One region of the Stenotrophomonas genospecies 5 genome, then DNA from elsewhere that is predicted to be linked to it. Evidence: riboswitches for the same ligand, from Rfam matches in the RefSeq annotation. Region 1 holds a riboswitch; the other holds the start of a gene.
What was found. Region 1 has a riboswitch for glycine ahead of gcvP (aminomethyl-transferring glycine dehydrogenase). Riboswitches for the same ligand answer to the same signal wherever they lie in the genome.
Positions count from the first base shown of each region.

Region 2: another riboswitch for glycine. It lies ahead of ACX9OW_RS13085 (trimeric intracellular cation channel family protein); the one in region 1 lies ahead of gcvP (aminomethyl-transferring glycine dehydrogenase).

Region 1 is NZ_JBTMUW010000001.1:2,188,064-2,191,463, reverse strand. It holds gene gcvP (aminomethyl-transferring glycine dehydrogenase) at 1-1,468, opposite strand, end outside; glycine riboswitch at 1,531-1,633, opposite strand; gene ACX9OW_RS10205 (multidrug effflux MFS transporter) at 1,935-3,161, shown strand; gene ACX9OW_RS10200 (hypothetical protein) at 3,274-3,400, shown strand, end outside.
Region 2 is NZ_JBTMUW010000001.1:2,845,044-2,848,443, reverse strand. It holds gene ACX9OW_RS13090 (3-deoxy-7-phosphoheptulonate synthase) at 106-1,179, shown strand; gene ACX9OW_RS13085 (trimeric intracellular cation channel family protein) at 1,377-1,994, opposite strand; glycine riboswitch at 2,077-2,182, opposite strand; glycine riboswitch at 2,196-2,285, opposite strand; gene ACX9OW_RS13080 (GIY-YIG nuclease family protein) at 2,325-2,600, shown strand; gene ACX9OW_RS13075 (NAD(P)/FAD-dependent oxidoreductase) at 2,700-3,400, opposite strand, start outside.

The sequences.
Region 1 (3,400 bases):
CCAGTGAACGCAGGTAGCGCAGCAGTTCGTGCTCGCTGTGGTGCGTGTTGAACACCGGATGGGTCAGGAACGCGGACTGGCGCAGCAGCCCGGCCGGCAGCGCGTCGGCGGTGCTGGCATCCAGCGCATCCACATCGGCTTGGGCACCGAAGACGGCGGCCAGCGCAACCACATCGGCGCGGGTGGCGGTCTCGTCCAGGCTGATGCCGACCGAGTCGCTGTCGATCGCGCGCAGGTTGTAGCCGGCGGCGCGCGCCTTGGCGTGGATCTCATCGGCGTGCACACCGGTGACGTGCAGGGTGTCGAAGAAGTCGCCAGCAACCTGCACGCCGGCCTTGCGCAGTGCGGCGGCCAGGATCGCGGCCAGGCGGTGCGTGCGGCGGGCGATGCGGGTCAGGCCTTCCGGACCGTGGTAGACGGCGTACATCGAGGCCATCACCGCCAGCAGGACCTGTGCGGTACAGATGTTGGAGGTGGCCTTCTCGCGGCGGATATGCTGCTCGCGGGTCTGCAAGGTCAGGCGGTAGGCCGGGTTGCCCTGCGCATCGATCGAGACGCCGATCAGGCGGCCGGGCATCGAGCGCTTGTAGGCGTCACGGCAGGCCATGAACGCCGCGTGCGGGCCACCGAAGCCGAACGGCACGCCGAAACGCTGGCTGTTGCCGACCACGATGTCCGCGCCCCATTCGCCCGGTGCGGCGAGCAGGGTCAGCGCCAGCAGATCGGTGGCCACGGCGACCAGGCCGCCGCGTGCATGCACGGCCTCGACCAGTGCCCGGTAGTCGGCCACCTGGCCGAACGTATCCGGGTACTGCAGCAGCACGCCGAAGCTGTCTGCTTCCAGCGCTTCGGCCGGCGTGCCGACGCGCAGCACGATGCCCATGGGCTCGGCGCGGGTGCGCAGCAGCTCCAGGGTCTGCGGGTGCACGGCATCGTGCACGAAGAAGGTGTCCGACTTCGACTTGGCCGAACGCTTGGCCAGGGTCATCGCTTCGGCCGCTGCGGTGGCTTCGTCCAGCAGCGAGGCGTTGGCGATCTCCATGCCGGTGAGGTCGGCGCACAGGGTCTGGAAGTTGATCAGCGCTTCCATGCGGCCCTGCGAGATCTCTGCCTGGTACGGGGTGTAGGCGGTGTACCAGGCCGGGTTTTCCAGGATGTTGCGCAGGATCACGTTCGGCGTGTGGGTGCCGTAATACCCCTGGCCGATGAAGCTGCGCAGCACGGTGTTCTTGTCGGCGATCGCGCGGATCTTCGCCAGCGCCTCCACTTCGGTGATCGACTCCGGCAGCGCCAGCGCTGCCGGCGACTTGATCTTGGCCGGCACGATGGCATCGGTCATCGCATCCAGCGACGCGTGGCCGACGACGTCGAGCATCTGCGCGATCTCGGCGTCATTGGGGCCGATATGGCGCTCGACGAACGCACTGTGGTGCTCGAGCTCACGCAGGGAAGGGGTGTTCTGGGACATGGCGAAGGATCCGTCAGGAAAGGGCACACGCACGGGCACAAGCCGCCGGATGGCGGGCTGCGGGGCGCCCCTCTGTCCTTTTGCCTGAGAGTTTGGAAGCGCGGCTGGCCGCAGCTTCGTGCCCCTTCGGCGCCGGATCGAACCGGTCTCTCCAGAGTTGTGTTGCGGGTGGTATCGGGCCTGAGCGATTACGGGCGTTGCGCCTTCGGCAGCGGTGTTCCGCTTCTCCCACCGTGTTGCCCGCCGATTATAGCCGGTTATGGCCTGCTGCCGGGGCCGCCCGGGCAGCGCCGGCGCCTGAATGGCCGGTGGCCCGGGGCATGCGTTTTGTGCGGTGCTGCATGGCATCGGGCGAATTCCCCGCCTATCATGGGCGGATACCCGAATTCATCTGGCGCCGTCCCTGCTGCAGCGGGACCGGCGCCCGCCGTGCGTGCCGCGCATGGCCTTGCCGGACACCGTTCACATGACCGCCGCTGTTGCTCCGTCCACCCGTCGCATGGCCCTGCTGCTCGCGGGCCTGGCCATGTTCGGCCCGTTCTCCATCGACACCATTTTCCCGGCCTTCCCGCAGCTGGCCCAGCGCCTGGCGGTGGATGAGGTGGCCGTCCAGCAGACCATCAGCGTCTACCTGCTGTTCTATGGCCTGATGAGCCTGGCGCACGGGCCGCTGTCCGATGCCTGGGGCCGCAAGCGGGTGATCCTCGGTGGCCTGGTGGTATTTGCCGGGGCCTCGGTCGGCTGCGCGCTGTCCACTGACCTGCCGACCCTGCTGGCGTTCCGCGCGCTGCAGGGCCTGTCGGCGGGCGTGGGCATGATCGTCGGCCGCGCGGTGATCCGTGACCTGTACCACGGCCATGACGCCCAGCGGTTGATGAGCCAGGTCTCGATGCTGTTCGGCATCGCGCCGGCCATCGCCCCGATCATCGGTGGCTGGATTCTGCTCAGCGGTGCCGGCTGGCCGCTGATCTTCTGGTTCCTCGTGGTGTTCTCGCTGCTGCTGCTGGTGGCCACCGCGCGCTTCCTGCCGGAAACGCATCCGCCGGAGGCGCGGGTACCGCTGTCGCCGCGCGCACTGCTGCGTGACTATGTGCGCATCGGCTTCAACCCGCGTTTCCTGCGCCTGGCACTGGCCGGCAGCATCGGCTTCGGCGGCATTTTCCTGTACATCGCGTCCGCGCCGGTGTTCGTGATGCAGCACCTGCATCTGGGCGAAGGCGACTTCGCCTGGCTGTTCATTCCCACCATCGGTGGCATGACGGCCGGCGCGTTCCTGTCCGGGCGCATGGCCGGGCACACCACGCCGACCCGGCAGGTGACCATCGGCTTCTCCCTGTGCGCGCTGTCGACACTGCTCAACGTCGGCTACGTGGTGCTGGCGCCGCAGTTCGCGCTGCCGTGGGCGGTACTGCCCATTTTCCTGGGCGGCATGGGCATGGCGCTGATCTTCCCGATCCTGGCGCTGGCCGTGCTCGACATGTATCCGCACCAGCGCGGCCTGGCCTCGTCGCTGCAGGCCTTCGCGCAGCTGATGGTCAGCACCGTGGTGGCCGGCGTCGTGTCGCCCCTGCTCAGTGCCAGCCCGCTGCATCTGGCGCTGGGCCAGGCCGGCTTCTTCGCCGCCGGGTTTGTGTTCTGGTACTGGGAGCATCTGCGCGAGCGCACCGCCCAGGCGACCTGCACGGAGGCGTGAGCCCACGGCGGCGACGGCTCGCGGGCTGCGCCGCGGCGCGCGCCAGGCGACGTGAAGCGGCGCAACGGCCGGGGTGCGTTATCCTTGCGCCCCCCACGCAGCGGTAGCGCCCATGTCCATCTCCTCCAAGATCCGCCGCGACCAGCGCCGCCGCAAGGAAGCGCAGGCCGCCAGCCGCGCCGCTGCGCAGGCTTCGCCCGTGGAGCCGCACGCCGAGCTGCGCGACCCGCAGCGCACCC
Region 2 (3,400 bases), 660 kb from region 1:
ACCCTGAAGAAAGCTTCAGACGCATTCCCGAAAGCCGCCAGCGAACCTGGCGGCTTTTTTCATGCCGCCTCGCTGGGGACCCCCAACGTACCGGAGACCTCCCCCATGCCCCCCCATACCGACGACCTGCGCATCCGCACCATCGAACCGCTCACACCGCCTGCCCAGCTGCTGGCGATGCTGCCGTGTGACGATGAAGCCTCCGACACCGTCAGTGCTTCGCGCGCGGCCCTGCACCAGATCCTGCATGGCCGCGACGATCGCCTGGCGGTCGTGGTCGGCCCGTGTTCGATCCACGATCCGAATGCGGCCATCGAGTACGCACAGCGCTTGAAGCCTCTGCGCGACGCGCTGGCCGGCGAGCTGGAGATCGTGATGCGCGTGTACTTCGAGAAGCCGCGCACCACGGTGGGCTGGAAGGGCCTGATCAATGACCCGGACCTGGACGGCAGCTTCCGGATCGACAAGGGCCTGCGCATTGCCCGCGGCCTGCTGCGCGACATCAACAAGCTGGGCCTGCCGGCCGGCGTTGAATTCCTTGACGTGATCTCGCCGCAGTACATCGCCGACCTGGTGGCATGGGGCGCGATCGGCGCACGCACCACCGAAAGCCAGGTGCACCGCGAACTGGCCTCCGGCCTGTCGTGCCCGGTGGGCTTCAAGAACGGCACCGATGGCAACGTCAAGATCGCGGCCGATGCGGTCGGCGCGGCCTCCAACCCGCATCACTTCCTGTCGGTGACCAAGCAGGGCGGCACCGCCATCGTTTCGACCACCGGCAACCCGGATTGCCATGTGATCCTGCGCGGCGGCAAGCAGCCGAACTATGACGCGGCCAGCGTGGCCGATGCCTGCCAGGCACTGGCCAAGGCCAGGCTGCCGACGCGGCTGATGATCGATGCCAGCCATGCCAACAGCCTGAAAAACCCGGAAAACCAGCCGAAGGTGATCGAAGACATCGCCGTTCAGCTGGAGGACGGCGAACAGCGCATCGTGGGCGTGATGATCGAGAGCCATCTGGTGGGAGGCCGGCAGGAACTGGTGGAAGGCCAGCCGCTGGTCTACGGACAGAGCATCACCGATGGCTGCATCGACTGGGACACCACCGTGACGGTGCTGGAGCGACTGGCTGCGGCCGTGCGCGCCCGTCGCGAAGTGACGGTGTCAGAAGCCGCCTGAGCGCGGCATGTGTGTGGATGGCGGCCTGCGCCTGCGGGGGTGCGGCCGCGATCAGGGCCGGTCGGAGTTGGAGACCGGCCCGTCCGCACCGGCGATGCGCCTGGCGCTGCGCATGAGCGACAGCGCCAGGTCCATCGCCGGGGTGGTGCAGGGCACGAAGGGGAGCGCCGGGCCACGCCCGGCGAACACGCCATCGTTCAATGCACTTCGTCGTGATACACGAACTTCGGCATTTCCCAGCGGTAATGGATCGCCAGCAGGCGCAGGGCGAAGCCGCCCGCCAGGCAGCACAGGATGGCCGTGGCATCGGACACGTTCCAGTGCAGCAGCAGCAGATAGGCGGCGCCGGTCAGCAGCGCGATGATCGCGTACAGCTCCTTCTGGAAGATCAGGGGCACTTCGTTGCACAGAATGTCGCGCAGCACGCCGCCGAACGCGCCGGTCAGCATGCCGGCGATCAGCACGATCGGCGTGGCATGACCGGCCTCGCGTGCGATCGAGCAACCGATCAGGGTGAAGGCGATCAGGCCCAGGCCGTCGAGCACCAGGAAGGTGCGGCGGAAGTGGTGCATCCAGCGTGCGACCCAAGTGGCGATCAGCGCCGCGCACACGGTGAAGCCGAGGTACTCGGGATGTTTGACCCAGCCCAGCGGATAGTGGCCAAGCAGGATGTCGCGCAATGAACCACCGCCGAGCGCGGTAACGCAGGCGATCATGACCACGCCGAACAGATCCATGCGGCGGCGTCCCGCGGACAGTGCGCCGGTCATGGCTTCGGCGGAAATGGCGATCAGGTAGATGATGGACAGCAACATGGAACAGGCTCCGGACGCGATGGGGCCGGCCATGCGCGGACGCCGCCATTGCCTGCGCAATGACGGGATGACGATGACCGGTGCCGCTCCCGCTGTCCTTTTGCCTGAGAGTTCAGTGGCGTAGGCCGCGTGCCCCTTCGGCGGATCGTACCGGGCATGCCCGGTGACCTCTCTCCAGCTCGGCGAGTCGAATGCATGGTTGGTGGGATTCCAGCCCACCGGCCTGAGCGATCATGGGAGCCTGCGCCTTCGGCGGGCGCCAACGCGGCGCCTCTCTCCTGCATTCGCGGGCAGTATATCCGCTGCGGTGCAGCACGGCATAATCCCGGCATGGCCCCGTCCCACCGCCCGTGGTTCCTGTACCTGCTCGAATGCCGCGATGGCAGCTACTACGCTGGCATCAGCACCGACGTGGACGCGCGTTTCGCCGCCCATCGCGCCGGTACGGGGGCGCGCTACACCCGGGCCCGCCCGCCGCTGCGCATCCTGGCCGTGCGCGAGTACCCGGACCGCTCCGCCGCCTCGCGCGCCGAATGGCAGCTCAAACAGCTGCCGCGCGAGCGCAAGCTGGCGTGGTTGCAGGCATTGGATTCCGCATCTTTGTAGCGCCGTGCCCAGGCACGGCGCATCGCAGTCAGTCGCGACGCGACGTGGGGTCAGATCCCTTTCCGCAGGAAGGGGATCAGACCCCGTTGCAGACCTGCGCTACCGTTTCGGCCGGCGGTCATCCTGGTCATCGCCGAAGATGATGCGTGCGCTGCGCTGGTAGCTCCAATACGCCACCGCCCAGTTCAGCAGCACCACGATGCGGTTGCGGAAGCCGATCAGGAAGAACACGTGCGCGGCCAGCCAGAACCACCAGGCCAGCACGCCCGACAGCTGCAGGCGCCCCAGGTGCACGATGGCGGCCATGCGGCCGATGGTGGCCAGGTTGCCGTAGTCCGCGTACTTGAAGGGCCCGGGCTCCGGCCTGCCGTGCAGGCGTGCACGGATGACCTCGGCCACGTACTTGCCCATCTGCTTGGCGGCGGGCGCTACGCCGGGCACGGGCTTGCCGTTGGCCTGGTTCACCGCGGCCAGATCGCCGGCCACGAACAGTTCCGGATGCCCGGGCAGGGTCAGGTCCGGCTGCACCTGCACGCGCCCGGCACGGTCCAGTGGCACGTCCAGCGTGCGCGCCAGCGGCGAGGCGGCCACGCCGGCCGCCCACACCACGGTGCGCGCCGGCACGAACTGGTCACCCAGCGTGAAGCCCTGGCTGTCGATGTTGCTCACCGGCGTTCCGGTCAGCACTTCCACACCCAGCTTTTCCAGCTGCCGGCGCGCCTTCAGCGAGAGCACTTCCGGGAACGAGGACAGCACGCGTGGACCGGCTTCCACCAGGCGCACCTTGGCGCTGGCCGGAT